3 regions of the Streptomyces sp. NPDC001270 genome follow, and region 3 is predicted to be linked to each of the others. Evidence: riboswitches for the same ligand, from Rfam matches in the RefSeq annotation. Region 3 holds a riboswitch; each other region holds the start of a gene.
The links. A riboswitch is a leader RNA that binds a small molecule or an ion and turns the genes downstream of it on or off. The one in region 3 is predicted to bind cobalamin.
Positions count from the first base shown of each region.

Region 1 (6,477 bases), on a different contig from region 3:
GGGGCGCAAGGAGGCCAGGTCGCGGGTGAGGGTGATCCGGCCCTCGGCGACGTCGTGCACGGTGAGCCGGGGCTCGGTGGGCAGTGGCCGGCCGGAGGGCGCCTTGAGCGCGGCGTCGCTGGCCATCCGCCCGGCGGCCACGCCGGCCGCACCCGCGGCCAGGGCGGCGGTGACGGCAGCGGCCGTCGCTGTGACAGTGCGCACGGTTCCAGTGTCCCGGCGGACCGTGCGCTCGGCCAGCGGGAGCGGACGGGGCGAGGCCGGATGGGGCCGGATGGGGCCGGGTGTGGCTGGGTGGGGTGGCGTGCGGCGGCGTGGGGTGGCGTGCGGCGGCGTGGGGTGGGCTCGGGAAGCCGGGTGGGAGCGGACCGGGCGAGGCCCAGGGCCGGGGGCAGCCAGGGGCGGCGGCAGGCGGGGTCGGGTGGGGCGAGGTCCAGGGGTCGGGTGGGGCGGATACGGCGTGGCTCGGGGGCGGGCAGAACCGGGGCCGGGCGGGGGCCGGCAGGGAGAGGCCGGCGGGCCCGCGCGCACCGACAGGGAGAGGTCCGGGGCGGGCGGAAGCGAAGGGGGCGTGGAAGGGGACGAGGCATGGGCCGACAGGGCGAGGTGGTGGCCGGCGGCGGCCCGGACGGTGGGGTGGGCAGGGCAGCCGGCCGTCTGTTCAGGGGCGCTGGCCGTAGCCGCGCAGGCGGTCCGCCGCCCGGGCCAGTTGGGCCGGGGTGAGGAGGGTGGGGGTGCGGCCGGGTACCGACGACGCGGTCAGCCACAGGCGGCACATCCACTCCAGCTGGGCGGTTCGGTCGTATGCCTGGTCGAGGGTGGTGCCGTGGGTGATCGCGCCGTGGTTGCGCAGGAGGCAGCCCGAGCGGCCGTCGAGGGCGCGGAGCATGTTCCCGGCCAGTTCTTCGGTGCCATAGGTGGCGTACGGGGCGACCCGGACCGGGCCGCCCAGCGCGGCCGACATGTAGTGGATCGCGGGCAGTTCGCCGACGAGCGTCGAGACGGCCGTGGCGTACAGGGCGTGGGTGTGGACGACGGCCCGCGCGTCGGTGGCGCGGTAGACGGCGAGGTGCATGGGGAGTTCGCTGGTGGGCGCCAGCGTGCCGAGCACCTGCCGGCCGGCCAGGTCCACGCCGGTCACGTCGTCCGGGGTGAGCCGGTCGTACGGCACGCCCGACGGAGTGACGAGTACGAGGTCGCCGACGCGTACCGAGACGTTCCCGGAGGTGCCGACGACCAGTCCGTCGGACACGGTGCGGCGGGCGGCGGCGACCAGCGCCGTCCAGGCGCGGGCCGTCTCGGGACCCGCGCCTCCATGTGGTCCGTGCTCCCGACGCCGTTCAGCCATGTCGCGATCCTGCCGGGTGCTCAGGATCCCTTCAACGGATCGCCGCAACCCCCCTCCCATGTGACACTCCGAGTACGACCTCAGTTCACCTTTCGTTCACCCAGGTTTCCTACCTTCAACCAGCCAATGACTTCGAACGAATGCCTGGGTAAATGGAAAGCTTCTCGCTGATCCTCGCGATCGTGGTGATCACCGCGCTCGCGTTCGATTTCACGAACGGTTTCCACGACACCGCCAACGCGATGGCCACGACGATCTCGACCGGCGCGCTCAAACCCAGAGTGGCGGTGGCCATGTCCGCCACCCTCAACCTGGTGGGCGCCTTCCTCTCCGTCGAGGTCGCCAACACGATCTCCAAGGGTCTCGTCGACGAGAGCGGCATCCGCCCCGAGGTCATCTTCGCCGCCCTGGTGGGCGCGATCCTCTGGAACCTGCTGACCTGGCTGGTGGGTCTGCCCTCAAGCTCCTCGCACGCGCTGATGGGCGGTCTGATCGGCGCCGCCGTCGCGTCCGCCGGCACGGGCGCCGTCCACGGCGACGTGCTCGTCACCAAGGTCCTCGTCCCGGCACTCGCCGCGCCCCTCGTGGCCGGGGTGGCGGCACTGCTCGCCACCCGGCTGTCGTACTCGCTCGACGGCGCCGCGGAGGGCAAGGCCGCCGAGAAGGGCTACCGGGCCGGCCAGATCGCCTCCGCGGGTCTGGTCTCCCTGGCCCACGGCACCAACGACGCCCAGAAGACGATGGGCGTCATCACCCTGGCGCTGATCGCCGGCGGTGCGATCGCCCCCGGCTCGAACCCGCCCACCTGGGTCGTCCTCTCCGCGGGTCTCGCCATCGCGCTCGGCACCTACCTCGGCGGCTGGCGCATCATCCGCACGATGGGCAAGGGGCTGACCGACCTCCGGCCGCGGCAGGGCTTCGCCGCCCAGACCAGCGCGGCGACCGCCATCCTGGCCTCCTCGCACCTCGGCTTCTCGCTCTCCACCACGCATGTCGTCTCCGGTTCCGTGATGGGCGCGGGGCTCGGCCGCAAGGGCGGGGTGGTGCGCTGGTCGACGGCGGCCCGGATGTGCGTCGCCTGGGCGCTGACGCTGCCGGCCGCCGCGCTCGTCGGCGCGCTCGCGGAACTCGTCACGGAGCTGGGTGACTGGGGCACCGCGGCTGTGGCCGTCTGCCTGGTCGCTTCCGCCGTGGGGATCTGGCGGGTCTCGCGGCGTGAGGTCGTGGACCACAGCAACGTCAATGAGGTGAACGGCACCGGGGAGTCGGCCGTTCCGGTTGGGCCGGCCGGTGTGGTCGGTGCGGTCGGTGCGGTCGGTGCGGTCGGTGCGGTCGGTGCGGTCGGTGCGGTCGGTGCGGTCGGTGCGGTGTCCGTCACCATCAGCGCCGGTTCCGCCGGTTCGCCCTCGGGGGCGGGCGGGACGGCCGCTTCGGTCGCCGCGGCCGCGCCCGTCGTCGCCGATCCGGCCGGGCCGCCGCCGAGTGCCGCCGTCTGAGACCCGAGGAAGAAGCATCACCATGAACACCATGAACATCGACTGGGCGGCACTCGGTTCCGTCTTCGGCGTCAGCCTCGGGGTCACCGTGGCGCTCGTGGGACTGTTCACCCTCGGCGTGGCCGGATTGTCGCGCCGTGAACGGGCCGTTGCGCGGGGAGGTTCCGCGGGGGTGGCGTTGGCTGGGGCGTACGCCTGCTTTGCGGCGTGCGCCGGGGCTGTGGGGTATGGGATCTTTTTGATCGCGGGGTGAGTGGTTCGGGGTGTGGGGGTTTTGCGCAGTTCCCCGCGCCCCTGCCGGGGTTGGCGTTGGCGCTCGGCCGCGCGTGCGTGGTCGTTTTTTGCGCAGTTCCCCGCGCCCCTGCCGGGGGGGAGTCGTCTCGTTTCTTGTGTTGTTCCGGGGTGTTTCTTCTGGGTGGGTGGGGGGTGGGGTGGGTATGAGGCTGGGCACACTCTTCCCTTGCAGGTCAACGGCTGGTTGACGGTTCTTCGGGGGGCGTGGTGGACTTCCGGGGCCATGTACGGCGGCAGAAGAGGAAGCCGGTGCGAATCCGGCGCGGTCCCGCCACTGTCACCGGGGAAGGACTTCCCCGGGAGCCAGGAACTCTCGCCGCCGGTCTCGTCGAACCAGGGCGTGGACACCCTGAGTGAGGACATATCGCCATGCTCGGCTGCGGATTGAGGTACAGCACCAGGTCGCTTCCCGACCCGACGGCCGGCTGAACCGGTGCGTGCCGATCGCGTCTTCGCGTACGGCGCCGCTCTCGGCCTCCTCGGCGATCTGCTCGTGGGCGATCCGCGCCACGGGCATCCGGTCGCCGGGTTCGGGCGTGCCGTCGGCGCGGCGGAGCGGGTGCTGTGGCGGGACCACCGGGGGTGGGGAGCCCTGTACACCGCCGTCTGCGTCGGCGGTGCCGCGGGCCTCGGAGCGCTGGCCCGGCGGGCCGTGCGCGCCTCCCCCGCCGGTTCCGTGGCGCTGACCGGGGCCGTCACCTGGGCGGTGGTGGGCGGGACTTCGCTCGCCCGGGAGGCCCAGGCCGTCCGGCGGGCCCTCGACTCGGGGGATGTCGCCGCGGCGAGGGCCCGGCTGCCGCATCTGTGCGGACGGGATCCGCAGGCCCTCGACGCCCAGGGGATCGCGCGGGCCGTCGTGGAGTCGGTGGCCGAGAACACGTCCGACGCGGTCGTCGGGGCGCTGGTGTGGGGGGCGTTGGGCGGGGTGCCCGGGTTCGTCGCCTTCCGTGCGGTGAACACCCTCGACGCGATGGTCGGGCACCGGTCGCCGCGGCACCGGCGGTTCGGGTGGGCCGCCGCGCGGCTCGACGACGTCGCCGGCTGGCCGGGGGCACGGCTCACCGCGGTGCTCGCCGCCGTCTCGGGCCCGGACCCACGGGGTGCGGTGCGGGCCTGGCGGGCCGACGCCCACCGGCATCCGAGCCCCAACGCCGGTCCCGTGGAGGCTTCCTTCGCGGGGGCGCTGGGCGTGCGGCTGGGCGGGACGCTGTCGTACGGGGGGCGGGTCGAGCACCGGCCCGTGCTCAACGGCGGGGGGCGGGAGGTCGCCGCCGCGGACATCGACCGTGCGGTACGGCTGTCCCGCCAAGTCGGGCTGCTCGCGCTCGGCGTCACGACCGCCGCGCGGCTGGCCGTGCGGGGGCGCAGGTCATGAGCGGTGGTGGGCTGCTCGTCGCCGGTACCACCTCCGACGCGGGCAAGAGCGTGGTGACGGCGGGCATCTGCCGGTGGCTGGTGCGGCAGGGCGTCGCGGTCGCGCCGTTCAAGGCGCAGAACATGTCCCTGAACTCGTTCGTCACCCGCGAGGGCGCCGAGATCGGGCGGGCCCAGGCGATGCAGGCCCAGGCGTGCCGGATCGAACCGACCGCGCTGATGAACCCGGTCCTGCTCAAACCGGGCGGGGAGCAGAGCAGTCAGGTCGTGCTCATGGGCAGGCCGGTGGGCGAGCTGAGCGCGCGCGGGTACCACGGCGGACGCCAGGAGCGGCTGCTGGGAACCGTGCTCGACTGCCTCGCCACGCTGCGGGACACGTACGACGTGGTGATCTGCGAGGGCGCGGGCAGCCCGGCGGAGATCAACCTGCGGCGGACCGACATCGTGAACATGGGCCTCGCCCGCAACGCGCGGCTGCCCGTCCTGGTGGTCGGCGACATCGACCGCGGGGGTGTCTTCGCGTCGTTCTTCGGGACCGTGGCGCTGCTGTCCCGCGCGGACCAGGAGCTGGTCGCCGGGTTCCTGGTCAACAAGTTCCGCGGGGACGTCGGCCTGCTGGAGCCGGGGCTCGACATGCTGCGCGGCCTGACCGGGCGGCCCGCCTACGGCGTCCTGCCGTTCCGGCCCGGCCTCGGCATCGACGAGGAGGACGGGGTGGCCGTCTCCCTGCGGGGCGCGGTACGGGAGTCGGCGTCGGCCGCGCCGTTCGGCGAGGACGTGCTGCGCGTCGCGGTCTGCGCGGTGCCGCTCATGTCCAACTTCACGGACGTGGACGCGCTGGCCGCCGAACCGGGCGTGGTCGTACGGTTCGTGGACCGGCCGCAGGAACTGGCCGACGCCGATCTCGTCGTCGTACCCGGGACCCGGGGCACCGTCCGGGCGCTGGCCTGGCTGCGGGAGCGCGGGCTCGCAAAGGCGCTGCGCGACCGGGCCCGCGAAGGCCGGCCCGTCCTCGGCGTCTGCGGCGGCTTCCAACTGCTCGGCGAGCACATCGAGGACGCGGTCGAGTCGCGCGCCGGGCAGGTGAGCGGGCTGGGTGTGCTGCCGGTCCGGGTGCGGTTCGCCCGGGAGAAGACCCTCGCCCGGCCCGTCGGCGAGGCGTTCGGCGAGCGGGTCGAGGGCTACGAGATCCATCACGGCGTCGCCGACGTCACCGGGGGCGAGCCCTTCCTGGACGGCTGCCGGGTCGGCGCGGTCTGGGGCACGCACTGGCACGGCTCGCTGGAGTCGGACGGCTTCCGGCGGGCGTTCCTGCGCGAGGTGGCCGCCGCCGCGGGGCGCCGCTTCGCGCCGGCGCCCGACACCTCGTTCGCCGCGCTGCGCGAGGAGCAGCTCGACCGACTCGGCGACCTGATCGAACAGCACGCGGACACGGACGCGCTGTGGCGGCTCATCGAGTCGGGCGCGCCACCAGGACTGCCCTTCATTCCACCGGGAGCGCCCGCATGAGCACAGTGTTGTTGTTGTCGACCGCCGACACCGATCTGCTGGCGGCACGTGCCTGCGGCGCGTCCTATCTGATCGGCAACCCGACCCGGATCGACGTCGCCGAGGAGCTGCCGGCGCTGCTGCGGCGGGCCGACCTCGCCGTCGTACGGCTGCTGGGCGGCAAACGGGCCTGGGAGGACGGGCTGGCCGCGCTGCGGGCGTCCGGGGTCCCGACCGTGCTGCTCGGCGGCGAGACCGTGCCCGACGCCGAGTTGATGGCCGAGTCGTCCGTGCCGTCCGGTGTCGTCGCCGAGGCGCTGCGCTATCTGGTGGAGGGCGGGCCCGACAACCTCGCCCAGCTCGCCCGGTTCCTGTCCGACACCGTGCTGCTGACCGGTGAGGGCTTCGACGGGCCGCGGACGATGCCGCAGTACGGCGTGCACGGCGAGCGGGCCGTCGTCGAGGGCCGCCCGACCG
Region 1 is NZ_JBIAXM010000020.1:102,427-108,903, reverse strand. Features, by position in the region: gene ACFY2B_RS29800 (alpha/beta hydrolase) at 1-204, opposite strand, end outside; gene ACFY2B_RS29795 (class II aldolase/adducin family protein) at 662-1,348, opposite strand; gene ACFY2B_RS29790 (anion permease) at 1,501-2,844, shown strand; gene ACFY2B_RS29785 (hypothetical protein) at 2,876-3,097, shown strand; cobalamin riboswitch at 3,330-3,474, shown strand; gene ACFY2B_RS29780 (cobalamin biosynthesis protein) at 3,572-4,513, shown strand; gene ACFY2B_RS29775 (cobyric acid synthase) at 4,510-6,021, shown strand; gene cobN (cobaltochelatase subunit CobN) at 6,018-6,477, shown strand, end outside.
Region 1: another riboswitch for cobalamin. It lies ahead of ACFY2B_RS29780 (cobalamin biosynthesis protein); the one in region 3 lies ahead of ACFY2B_RS40900 (ribonucleoside-diphosphate reductase subunit alpha).

Region 2 (6,477 bases), on a different contig from region 3:
TTCGCGGTGGCCTTCTTGACCGAGCCGTCGAAGGAGTTCTCGAACTCCTTCAGCACGGCGACCTCGTTCTTGCCCGGGTGGACGAAGACCGTGCCGTGCTCGGCGGCGGGGATGTTCCACTCCAGGCCCTGGAAGACCAGGGTGTCTTCGATCTTGTCGCGGGCCGCGACGATGTCGGGGTTGACCTTCTCCACACCGATCTTGGCGTGCGTCTCGCTGCCGTGGTCGGTGATCACCATCCAGTCCAGGCCGTGCGCGTTGCCCTGGCGGACGTGGTCGATGACGCGGTACTTGGCGTCGTTGCTGTGCTGGGTGTGGATGTGGTGGTCGCCGGCGAGCCACAGGTAGCCGCCCGAACGGGAGTCGTGCGACGCGTTGGCCGTCGTGGCCGGGGACGCGGCCGCCTGGCCCGCGCCGCCGAGGACACTGCCGGCCGCCAGGCCGGCGCCGAGCAGTCCGGTGCGGCGGAGCATGGAGCGCCGGGACAGCTGGCTGGGCGTCAACTCCGCGTCGGGCACCGACAGGTCGAGCGCGGGCGGCAGGGACGTGGACTCGTCGCCCCCGTGGTGATGGTGGTGGTGACCGTGGTCGTGTCTGTGGCCGTGGCCCATTTCAACTCCCGCTGACAACAGGGACATGCACGCTTGGGACGTGTGGAGTCTGCAAAGCTCTGGTAAACGGCGGGAATCAAGGCAATGGTGTGGCAAAGAAGGCCGGATGTGCAGCGGGCGTCGACGCCCGCCCGGAGCTGCGCCGACGCCTCCCGCACCGGCGGGTCCGCCCGATCCCGCACTACAGGCCCGCACCGCCGGCCGGCCGACCGGCCGCCCTCACATCGTTTTCGGCCATCGGCATCACCGGCCGGGCCGTGCACGGACCGTCCGGTACGGCGCGGGAGCGGAGTCAGCCCGAGACGATCCCGACGACCAGGTTGATCACGGTGGCCAGGATGCTGGTGCCGAAGACGTACGACAGCAGGCAGTGCCGCAGCGCCACCGCACGGATCGTCGAACTCGACACGCTGGTGTCGGAGACCTGGTAGGTCATGCCGAGGTTGTAGCTGAAGTACAGGAAGTCCCGGTACGCCGGCGGCTCGTCCGAGTTGAAGTCGATGCCGCCGGACGCCGTGCAGTAGAGGTAGGCGTAGCGCGTCGCGTACATCAGGTGCAGGGCCGCCCAGGCCATGAAGACCCCGCCGAGCGCGGCGACCGCGGCGGCATGGCCGTCGGCCGACTTGCCGAACGACAGCAGCAGCACGATGCCGAGCAGCCCGCACAGGGCGGCCACGACCACGACGAGTTCCTCCAGGACCGGACGGAAGTCCTCGCGACGGATGTTGCGGTGGGTCTCCTCGGCGTCCAGGGGCCACAGCACGATCCAGCCCACCACCACGAAGAACGTCTCCGCCGCCGCGATGCCGGCGAGAAGCCCGAGGGGCAGGTCGGTCGGCAGCCCGACGGCCACGCCGACGACCGCGCCGCCGGCCGTCGATCCGAACAGCCGGGAGACCGCCGAGAGCGGCAACCGTGCACCCATGGGCCGCAACAGTAGCGGCCGGGGCTCCGCCACGAGGGCAGCCACGGCCGTGCGGTGGGAGGCACACCGGGGTACGGACGGACGCCGTCCGGTGCTCGTCGGGCGGCGGCACGGGCCGGTCCGCCATCCGAATGCCGGACGCGACCGGACGCGACCGTGGCCCGCCCCGTAGGCTGGCCGGTGCAGCTGGTTCGCCCCCGTCAGCCGGACGGGACGCGTCGTAAGAGGGAACCCGGTGGAAATCCGGGACTGCCCCGCAGCGGTGAGCGGGAACGACCGCCGTCATACGCACTGGGCCCGATGTACCGGGCCTGGGAAGCGACGGCCAGTAGGAGTCTCGTACGGCTCTGTGCTTCGTACGGACGAGACGTGCCCGCGAGTCCGAAGACCTGCCCGCTGCCCGCGCGCGAACCACTCGTGCGCGGACATCCCGGTGACCCCGAGGGCGGGTCGGGGACACCTCCGGACACCGTCCGGGGAGTGAGGCCAGGCGGACGAACACACGCTGCCACGCGTGATCGTGCCGTCCGGTCCGGCACCCCTTCGCGCCCCCGTCCCGTCGCCGGGACCTCAGGGAATCGTCTCGCGAAGGAGATCTCCGTGACCACCGAGCCCACAGCCGGGGCCGCACGCGCCACCGTGTACGGCTACCCGCGTCAGGGACAGCACCGGGAACTGAAGAAGGCCGTCGAGGGCTACTGGGCGGGCCGCGTCGGCGCCGACGCGCTCCGCGCCACCGCCGCCGGACTGCGCCGGGCCACCTGGCGGCAGCTCGCCGAGGCCGGCATCGACGAAGTGCCCACCGGTGACTTCTCGTACTACGACCACGTCCTCGACACCACGGTCATGGTCGGCGCGGTCCCGGACCGCCACCGGGCCGCCGTCGCGGCGGACGCGTTGGACGGCTACTTCGCCATGGCCAGGGGCACCCAGGGCCTGGCGCCGCTGGAGATGACCAAGTGGTTCGACACCAACTACCACTATCTCGTGCCGGAGTTGGGCCCGGACACGGTGTTCGCGGCGGACTCGGCCAAGCAGGTCGCGGAGCTGACGGAGGCCCTCGCCCTGGGCCTCGCGGCCCGGCCGGTGCTGGTCGGCCCCGTCACCTACCTGCTGCTCGCCAAGCCCGCGCCGGGGGTCGCGGCGGACTTCGATCCGCTGACCCTCCTCGACCGGCTGCTGCCGGTGTACGCGGAGGTCCTGGCCGACCTGCGCGCGGCCGGCGCCGAGTGGGTGCAGCTCGACGAGCCCGCGCTCGTCCAGGACCGCACGCCGGCCGAACTCGGCGCCGTCGCACGCGCCTACCGTGCCCTCGGCGGTCGCGCCGACCGGCCGAAGCTGCTGGTCGCCTCTTACTTCGACCGGCTCGGCGAGGCCCTGCCCGTGCTGGCCGACGCGCCGGTCGACGGGCTCGCGCTGGATTTCACCGGGCGCGGGGCCGCCCAGCTCGACGCGCTGGCCGCGGTCGGCGGACTGCCCGGCAGGCGCCTGGTCGCCGGCGTCGTCGACGGCCGCAACATCTGGGTCAACGACCTGGCGGCGTCCCTCGCCACGCTCGGCACGCTGCTCGGTCTGGCCGACCGGGTCGATGTGGCGGCCTCCTGCTCCCTGCTGCACGTCCCGCTCGACGCGTCGGTCGAGCGGGACATCGAACCGCAGCTCCTGCGCTGGCTGGCCTTCGCCCGTCAGAAGACCACGGAGGTGGTGACGCTGGCCCGCGGCCTGGCCCACGGCACGGCGGCCATCAGCGCCGAACTGGCCGCCAACCGCGCCGACCTGGCCTCCCGGGCGGCCTCGCCGCTCACCCGTGACCCGGCCGTGCGCGCCCGCGCGGCGGCGGTCACCGGGGCCGACGCCCGCCGTGACCAGCCGTATCCGGTGCGGGCGGCGGCCCAGCGCGCCCGCCTCGGCCTGCCGTTGCTGCCGACCACCACCATCGGCTCCTTCCCGCAGACCGCCGACCTGCGCACCGCCCGCGCCGACCTGCGGACCGGCCGGATCGACAGCGCCGGCTACGAGGAGCGGATCAAGGCCGAGATCCGGGAGGTGATCGCCTTCCAGGAGAAGACCGGCCTGGACGTCCTCGTCCACGGCGAGGCCGAACGCGACGACATGGTCCAGTACTTCGCCGAACGGCTCACCGGGTATCTCGCCACCCGGCACGGGTGGGTCCAGTCCTACGGCACCCGCTACGTCCGCCCGCCGATCCTGGCCGGCGACATCTCCCGCCCGGACCCCATGACCGTGCGCTGGACCGCCTACGCGCAGTCCCTGACCGACCGCCCCGTCAAGGGCATGCTCACCGGCCCGGTCACCATGCTCGCCTGGTCCTTCGTCCGTGACGACCAGCCGCTCGCCGACACCGGCCGGCAGGTCGCCCTCGCCCTACGCGACGAGGTCGGCGACCTGGAGACGGCCGGTACCCCGGTGATCCAGGTCGACGAGCCCGCCCTGCGCGAGACCCTGCCGCTGCGGGCCGCCGACCGGGCCGCCTATCTGGACTGGGCGACCGAGGCGTTCCGGCTCACCACCGGCGGGGTGGGCCCGGACACCCAGGTCCACACCCACATGTGCTACGCCGAGTTCGGTGACATCGTGCAGGCCATCGACGACCTCGACGCCGACGTGATCAGCCTGGAGGCGGCCCGCTCGCGCATGCAGGTCGCGCGTGAGCTGGCCGCCCACGGCTACCCGCGCGAGGCCGGACCCGGTGTGTACGACATCCACTCCCCACGCGTCCCGAGCGCCGAGGAGACCGCCGAGCTCCTGCGCACCGGCCTGCGGGCGATCCCCGCCGAGCGGCTGTGGGTCAATCCCGACTGCGGCCTGAAGACCCGCGGCTGGCCGGAGGCCCGCGCCTCGTTGGAGAACCTGGTCGCCGCCGCCCGCGCCGTCCGGGGTGAGCCGGCCACGTCCTGACCGGTGGCGCCCGGTCCGGGCCGGGGCGGGGCGTCGTGCCTCATCCCGGCCCGTCGGACCCTTCGCCGGGCGGGTTCCCGGCCGAGATCCACTCGTGGACGACGCTCGGGGACAGACCGCCGTCGGCGGCTATGACGCGCTCGGGCACGCCACACAGCCAGGCGAGAAGCACGGCCCTGCGCAGTTCGGCCGCGCGGGTGGCAAGACCGGCCCGGTAGGCGCCCGCGGAGCCGACGGCGAGCTTCGGGGCGTCCTCCGCGAGGCGCCGGGCGGCCTTGCGGACGGTGCGTCGTGCGCTCAGTGTGTCGAGGTCGTTCATGCCGCTCTCGCCTCCCGTCGTTCCTGTTCCGTGTCGAGAGAACTCCGTTCCGTGTCGAGGGGATCGTGGTCCGTGTCGAGGGGGCCACGGCGGGTGTCCAGGGGGCCGTGGTCCGTGTCGAGGGGGCTGTGGTCCAGGTGCCAGTGCAGGTCCCGTACGCCGGGTTCCAGGGAGAGCCGGGCGATGTGCCGCTCCAGGCTGCGGGCGGGGTCGCCGGTGACGCAGACACCGGCGCGCAGGGCGGTGGTGTCCTCGCCGTCGCGCAGCACCCGCAGCCCGGTGGGGGCCAGCCCGTCTCCGGTGAGGGCCTGGGTGAGCAGCGCGCGGACGTGGGTCTCGTCCGCGCGGTCGCAGACCAGGTGGACGCTCGCGCGCACGCCCTCGGTGTCGGGGTCGCGCTGCGGCAGCCGGTCGATCAGCCGGCCGGCCGGACGCAGCAGCAGGTGGACGCCGAGGACGACGGCCGTACCGATCGCGCACAGCGCCAGCCGGCCGGAAGCGGCCAGCACGCCGACGGCCGCCGAACACCACAGTGTGGCGGCCGTGTTGAGGCCGCGGACGCCGCCGCCCTGGCGCAGGATGACTCCGGCGCCGAGGAAGCCGATGCCGGACACGACGTAGGACGCGACCCGGGTGGGGCTGCCGGTGTCACCGACGGCCACGCTGTAGAGGACGAACAGCGTGGCCCCGGCGGCTACGAGCGCGCTGGTGCGCAGTCCTGCCATGCGGGCGCGCCACTGGCGCTCGACGCCGATCAGGGCGCCGCAGCTGACGCCCACCGCGAGCCGCAGCAGGAATTCGACAGTGGTCAGGTTCGCCATGGGAACCTCCCCTCCCCCGTCGTGACGGGGCAGGTCGAGGGCATGGCAGCCGCCGGTGCGGGGCGGGGGGCTACCGGATGCCCGAGGAGCGGGGGGACATGGGAATGCGGGGCCCGGTATGGCCGGGACTGCTACTACCGCTGCTGCGATCCATGTCGCTCACCTCCTCCTCGGTCGGCGGCGCCCGGTCCTCCCGGGCGTCCGGCACCCTCCATACTTGCACAGCGATGCAAATTCTGCCCGTCCTTGTCGCAGATCGCGCCGGGTGGCCCTGCCCGGGTCGTCGCGCCGCGGGCCGGGGCGCGGTGGTGCGGGGAGGCGACGGCGCGAACCGCGGCACACGGTCCGGTCCGGGCGCCCAGATGGCGCGGGGGCGGAGTACGGCGCGATCCTCTCGCACCACCGGTCGCCGCTTCAGTCAGGGCGTGTGGCGTGGGGTGAGAGTCCGTGACGACCGGGCGGGCCGGCCGCGGTCATTCCTCGCGGGGCCTGCTGATCCGCCCGCCGAGTCCGACGTTCGCCCGCAGCCAGGCGGCGAGCGCCTCGGTGAGTCCGTCCGAGCGCTCGGTCTCGTCGCCCTTGCGCATCGCCATGACCCGCTCGACGGCCTGCCGGTGGTAGTCGCGCACCACGGCGGCGGCCTGTGCCGGATCCCGGGTGGCGACGGCCTCCACGATCTCCAGCCGGGCGGGCTGCAAGCGCCCCGCGACCCGGCCCCAGTCGCCGCCCTCGCCGCCGGACATCTTGACCGCGAGCCCGATCTGCACCTCGGAGATGAACCGGCACAGCGCGGCGAGCAGCGGGTTGTGGGAGATGTCGGCGAGGGTGGCGAAGAACCGCTGCAACGCCGTGGCGGAATCCTCCACGTTCTGCGCCTCGGCG
Region 2 is NZ_JBIAXM010000003.1:184,738-191,214, forward strand. Features, by position in the region: gene ACFY2B_RS07155 (histidinol-phosphatase) at 1-611, opposite strand, end outside; gene ACFY2B_RS07160 (DUF1345 domain-containing protein) at 904-1,536, opposite strand; cobalamin riboswitch at 1,758-1,927, shown strand; gene metE (5-methyltetrahydropteroyltriglutamate--homocysteine S-methyltransferase) at 2,137-4,455, shown strand; gene ACFY2B_RS07170 (hypothetical protein) at 4,496-4,774, opposite strand; gene ACFY2B_RS07175 (MgtC/SapB family protein) at 4,771-5,595, opposite strand; gene ACFY2B_RS07180 (FadR/GntR family transcriptional regulator) at 6,069-6,477, opposite strand, start outside.
Region 2: another riboswitch for cobalamin. It lies ahead of metE (5-methyltetrahydropteroyltriglutamate--homocysteine S-methyltransferase); the one in region 3 lies ahead of ACFY2B_RS40900 (ribonucleoside-diphosphate reductase subunit alpha).

Region 3 (6,477 bases):
TCCGGGTCGCCGGGCGGGAACGCAGGTAGTACGTGGTCTTCAGGCCCTGTTTCCAGGCGTAGGCGTACATCGAGGAGAGCTTGCCGATGGTCGGCGTCTCCATGAACAGGTTCAGGGACTGGGACTGGTCCAGGTACGGCGTGCGGGCCGCGGCCATGTCGATCAGACCGCGCTGCGGGATCTCCCAGGCCGTGCGGTACAGGGCGCGCACGTCCGCCGGGATCCAGCCGAAGTCCTGCACCGAGCCGCTGGCGTCGCGCAGCGCCTCGCGGGTGCGGGCGTCCCACACGCCCAGCTCCTTGAGGTCCCGGACCAGGTACGAGTTGACCTGGAGGAACTCCCCGGACAGGGTCTCGCGCTTGAACAGGTTGGAGACCTGCGGCTCGATGCACTCGTACACGCCCGCGATGGAGGCGATCGTGGCGGTCGGGGCGATGGCGAGGAGCAGCGAGTTGCGCAGGCCCGTGCGGGCGACGCGCTCGCGCAGGGCCGCCCAGCGCTCCGGCCAGGCCGGCGTCACGCCGTAGTGGTCGGGGTGCAGCACGCCCCGCGCGGTACGGGTCTTCTCCCAGGCGGGCAGCGGACCGATGGGGGTCCCCCCGGCACCGGAGCTTGTCGCAGGTGCTTGGGGGCGCTCGGCGAGGTCGGCGGAGGCCTCGTAGGCGGCGAGCATGATGCGCTCCGCGATCCGGGTGGACAGCTCGCGCGCCGCCGGGGAGTCGAAGGGCAGCCGCAGCTGGAAGAAGACGTCCTGAAGACCCATCACCCCGAGGCCCACCGGCCGCCACCTGGCATTGGAACGGCCGGCCTGCTCGGTCGGGTAGAAGTTGATGTCGACGACCCGGTCGAGGAAGGTGACGGCGGTGCGGACCGTCTCGTCCAGCCGCTCCCAGTCGATGTCCCCGCCGCGCACGAACGCGCCCAGGTTGACCGAGCCCAGGTTGCAGACCGCGGTCTCGCCGTCGTCGGTGACCTCCAGGATCTCCGTGCAGAGGTTGGAGGAGTGGACGACGTGGCCCGGCTCGGCCGTCTGGTTGGCGGTGCGGTTGGCCGCGTCCTTGAAGGTCATCCAGCCGTTGCCGGTCTGCGCGAGGGTGCGCATCATCCGGCCGTAGAGATCACGGGCCGGGACGGTCTTCTGCGCGAGCCCGGCCGCCTCCGCCCGGCGGTAGGCGGCGTCGAACTCCGCGCCCCACAGGTCGACCAGGCCGGGCACGTCCGACGGCGAGAACAGCGACCACTGCCCGTCGGCCTCGACCCGGCGCATGAACTCGTCCGGGACCCAGTGCGCGAGGTTGAGGTTGTGGGTACGGCGGGCGTCCTCACCGGTGTTGTCGCGCAGTTCCAGGAACTCCTCGATGTCGGAGTGCCAGGTCTCCAGGTAGACCGCCGCCGCGCCCTTGCGCCGGCCGCCCTGGTTCACGGCGGCCACGGAGGCGTCGAGGGTCTTCAGGAACGGGACGATGCCGTTGGAGTGCCCGTTGGTGCCGCGGATCAGCGAACCGCGGGAGCGGACACGGGAGTAGGAGAGACCGATGCCGCCGGCGTGCTTGGAGAGGCGGGCCACCTGGTGGTAGCGCTCGTAGAGGGAGTCCAGCTCGTCCTTCGGGGAGTCCAGCAGGTAGCAGGACGACATCTGCGGGTGGCGGGTGCCGGAGTTGAAGAGGGTGGGGGAGGAGGGCAGGTAGTCGAGGCGGCTCATCAGCCCGTAGAGCGCGGCGACCTCGGCCGCGGCACGCGCGCTGTGGTCCTCGGCCAGGCCGGCGGCGACGCGCAGCATGAAGTGCTGGGGCGTCTCGATGACCTTGCGGGTGAGGGGGTGGCGCAGCAGGTAGCGGCTGTACAGCGTGCGCAGGCCGAAGTAGCCGAAGCGGTCGTCGGCGGCCGGGTCGGCCAGGGCGTCGAGGCGGGCCGCGTGCAGCCGGACGAACTCCGCGGTGCGGTCGGCGATGAGCCCCTCGCGGTGGCCCACGGCGATCGACTCGGTGAACGACGTGACGCCCTGCGAGGCCGCCTCGGCGTGGACGGAGAGGGTCAGCAGGCGGGCGGCCAGCCGCGAGTAGGCGGGGTCCTCCGAGATCAGCCCGGCGGCCGCCTCCGTGGCCAGCTCGCGCAACTCCGCGGTGGCCTCGGCGTCGGCCCGCGCCGACCGGCCGCGCAGCGCGGCAGCGGCGACCCGGCCGGGGTCGGCGTCGGGGAGGTCGGTGGTCAGCTCGGTCAGGGTCCGCAGCAGCGCGGCACCGGGACCGTCGGTCTCCACGGGGACGGCGGTCGCCTGGACGGCTGAAGCCGGATCGGCTGGCGCGATGGTCACGTGTGGCTCTCCCTCGCTCGGCACGGGGCCTTGCGGGAGGGCAGGGGGCAGCACACGAGCGCAGACAGCGGCACGCATCCGCCGGCCCATTCCACGAGGCCCGGACGTCAGGCACCCGGACCGGACGGCCGGGCGCACTGTCGGCAGGTCCTCGGACTGAAGCCTGCATGCTCGTATGCGGGCATACGGGCATGAGTACACCGTTGCGGGACAGTTCCGGATTCACACCGGATTCCCCTGCGACGACAGCGAGCATGAGCATACATCTAGTGCCGCCTTGCGGTGCCACCCCTAGATGTTGTGTCACGGCGGTATCGGAGTGTCAACGGGTAGGTGAGAAGAGTGACGTGGTCGCCCGGCCCTGGTGGCGGGGCGGGGGTCGTGGGCGGCCGGTCGCGCGGTTCCCCGCGCCCCTGTGGGAGGTGTCGGTGGTCGTGCGGGCGCGGGTCGTGGGTGTGGCAGCGGGCCGCCGTCGCCGGTCGGCTTCGGCGGCCCGCTGGGGGATGTGTGCGGTTGTCCGTACGCTTCCGCGTGCCCCTGCGGGGCGGTCTTTCAGTGGTCGGCGCCGGCGGTCGCGGGGGTCGGCTCCGTCCGGACGCCGCTGTCGCCCGCGTCGGCCGTGTAGTCCTCCGGGGCCGTCTCGTCCACGCCCTCGGGAGCCTTCACGGCCTTCAGGACGAAGGTCAGGGCGACGGTGACGAGGACGTTGAGCACGAACGCCGTCGTGCCGATGTAGCCGATCTCGCCGATCCCGGGGATCTCCTTCGCGGAGCCGCCGAAGTGCTTCTGCGTGGGCGAGGCGACGCCGTACGCGGCGACCGTGCCGTACACCATGCCGACGGCCCAGCCCGCGAGCAGCGCCCAGCGGTGGAACCAGCGGGTGAACAGGCCGCCGACCAGGGCCGGGAAGGTCTGCAGGATCCAGATGCCGCCCAGCAGCTGGAAGTTGATGGCGACCGTCTTGTCCATGCTCAGGACGAAGACCAGCGCGCCCACCTTCACCAGCAGCGACACGATCTTGGAGACCCGGGTCTCCTGCGCCGGCGTCGCGTTCGGCTTGATGAAGTCCTTGTAGATGTTCCGGGTGAACAGGTTCGCGGCCGCGATGGACATGATCGCCGCGGGCACCAGGGCACCGATGCCGATCGCCGCGAACGCCACGCCCGCGAACCAGTCCGGGAACATGTCCGCGAACAGCTGCGGGATGGCCAACTGGCCGTTGTCGACCTTGATCCCGGCCGCGATGGCCATGAAGCCCAGCAGGGCGAGCAGGCCCAGCATCAGGGAGTACAGCGGCAGGACCGTGGTGTTGCGGCGGATCACCTCACGGCTGCGCGAGGACAGCGTCGCGGTGATCGAGTGCGGGTACATGAACAGCGCGAGCGCGGAGCCCAGCGCCAGGGTGGCGTACGTCCACTGGCCCGGCTCCGCCGGCGCGAGCGCCCCGCGCGGTGCCCCCGTCGCCGGGTTGGTCTGGGCGAAGGCGTGGCCGGCCTTGGCGAAGATGTCGTCGAACCCGCCCAGCTTGATCGGGATGTAGATGATCGCCACCGCGATGACGATGTAGATCAGCGTGTCCTTCACGAACGCGATCAGCGCGGGTGCCCGCAGCCCCGACGAGTAGGTGTACGCGGCCAGCACGCCGAACGCGATCAGCAGCGGCAGGTCCTTGACGAACCAGTTGGTGTTCTCGCCGCCGCCCACGCCCATCACGTCCAGGACCGCCTGGATGCCCACCAGCTGGAGCGCGATGTACGGCATCGTCGCGAGGATGCCCGTGAGTGCCACCGCCAGCGACAGGCCCTTGGAGCCGAACCGGCCGCGCACGAAGTCCGAGGTGGTCACATAGCCGTGCCGGTGCGAGACCGACCACAGCCGGGGCAGGAAGGTGAAGATCAGCGGGTAGACGATGATCGTGTAGGGCACGGCGAAGAAGCCGGACGCGCCGGCCGCGTAGATCGCCGCCGGGACGGCCACGAAGGTGTAGGCCGTGTACAGGTCGCCGCCGAGCAGGAACCAGGTGATCCAGTTGCCGAACGACCGGCCACCGAGCCCCCATTCGTCGAGGCTGTGCTCGTTCTCGGCCCGGCGCCAGCGCGCGGCCAGGAAGCCCATGACCGTGACGGCCAGGAAGAAGAAGATGAAGACGCCGAGCGCGACACCGTTGACGCCACCGTTCACTTCGCGGCACCTCCGCTCCGGGTCCTGCGGGCGCGCTGGTCACGCTGCCACAGGTAGTAGGCGATCATGGTCAGCGCGGTGGAGATCAGCACCCACAGCATCTGGTACCAGTAGAAGAACGGGATCCCGATGAAGGTGGGGTCGATCTTGGCGTAGGAGCCGACCCACAGCATCGCCACGAAGGGCGCGACGAGACACAGCGCGATGACCACGCGTACCGGTGTCACCACCGGTTGTTTCACTTCAGGCGCATCCGGCATGCCTGGGCTCCATCCCCTCGTTGATCACCTGGTGCAACGCGCAGGCAATGTAGGTTACGGCGCCGAGGGAGCGGAAGCCCTATCCGTATTTCGGTAGCAAACAGCGATCCGGCGGCGAGGAAAGCCCTGGTGGTGGTCCGCGGGGTCCGCTTCCGGCCGTCCGCCGCGGCCGGCCTCCTGCCGCTCCCGGCCGTCCGCCGCGGTGCAAGCCTCCTGCCGCGCCGCCCGCTTCTCGGCCCGGGTGGCGAGCGGTCCGGCCGGGGAGGTGATCCGCGCCTCGTCGTAGGGCGTCCCGTACCGGGTGGACGGGGGGCGACCCCGGATGTGCCGCGTGCACACCCGCAACGCGTCCGCGACGACGGCCCCGGTGCGCGGTGATCGGGACGAACCAGGGGTGTGAGCGGTGGGCGTCGCGTAGGATCCGAGAGCCGCCGCGACCGTCCGGGCGGCGGAGACGTCTCTCCCCGGGAGCGCGCGACACGGACCAGCCGGCCGCGCCGACGATCGCGACGAGGGTCCATACGGCGATGGCTGTGACGTTCGCGGTACGCATCGGGGAGCCCGGCCGCCCACGTGGCGGCGGGCGGCACGCACAACGGGACCGGGGCGCGCGCCACCCCGCGCGTACGGCCTCAAGTGGCCCTTTACTGCGGTCGCTTCAGCCGCGCGACGAACTTGTAGCGGTCCCCGCGGTAGACCGACCGCACCCACTCCACCGGGTTGCCGTTCTTGTCCCGCGAGTGGCGGGAGAGCATCAGCATCGGCAGGCCGACGTCCGTGCTGAGCAGGCCCGCCTCACGCGGCGTGGCCAGCGAGGTCTCGATGGTCTCCTCGGCCTCCGCCAGATGCACGTCGTACACCTCCGCCAGGGCGGTGTAGAGGGACGTGTACTTCACGAGACTGCGGCGCAGCGCCGGGAAGCGCTTGGCGGACAGGTGCGTGGTCTCGATCGCCATCGGCTCGCCGTTGGCCATCCGCAGCCGCTCGATGCGCAGCACCCGGCCGCCGGCCGAGATGTCCAGCAGTTCGGCGAGCCGGTCGTCGGCGGTGATGTAGCCGATGTCCAGCAGTTGCGAGGTCGGCTCCAGACCCTGGGCGCGCATGTCCTCGGTGTAGGAGGTGAGTTGCAGCGCCTGGGAGACCTTCGGTTTGGCGACGAACGTGCCCTTGCCCTGGATCCGTTCCAGCCGGCCCTCGACGACCAGTTCCTGAAGGGCCTGGCGCACGGTGGTGCGCGAGGTGTCGAATTCGGCGGCGAGCGTGCGCTCCGGCGGGACCGGTGTGCCCGGCGGCAGCGTCTGCGTCATGTCGAGCAGGTGTTTCTTCAGGCGGTAGTACTTGGGCACGCGCGCGGTACGGACGGTCGCCCCACCCTCGTTCTCCGCACTGCTGACGTCGGTGCTCATGTTCTGCCTTCCCGGCTCCGGGTGCCGAATGCGACCGATGTCCCATCGGCCTCGGATCACATCGTGGCACGGCATCGTGTGACGGGAGGCCACCCGAACGGTCCGTGATCTCCTCTGTATACCGTCGCACCCCCCGTTGGTCTAGTCCATAGGGCCCTCCGGGGAGCCGTGGTTCGCCCGAAGTGGTCCGTCCGATCTGTCGCTTGCGGAATGAAAGGTCTCTGCATATCTCGGTCGGATCACGGACGCTCCGCGCCTGGTTGAACACCCTTGACAGGTCAATTGGTCTGGGCCAAGCTCCCCGTACTGGTCTACA
Region 3 is NZ_JBIAXM010000045.1:23,128-29,604, reverse strand. Features, by position in the region: gene ACFY2B_RS40900 (ribonucleoside-diphosphate reductase subunit alpha) at 1-2,314, opposite strand, end outside; cobalamin riboswitch at 2,439-2,606, opposite strand; gene mctP (monocarboxylate uptake permease MctP) at 2,867-4,495, opposite strand; gene ACFY2B_RS40890 (DUF3311 domain-containing protein) at 4,492-4,755, opposite strand; gene ACFY2B_RS40885 (GntR family transcriptional regulator) at 5,400-6,161, opposite strand.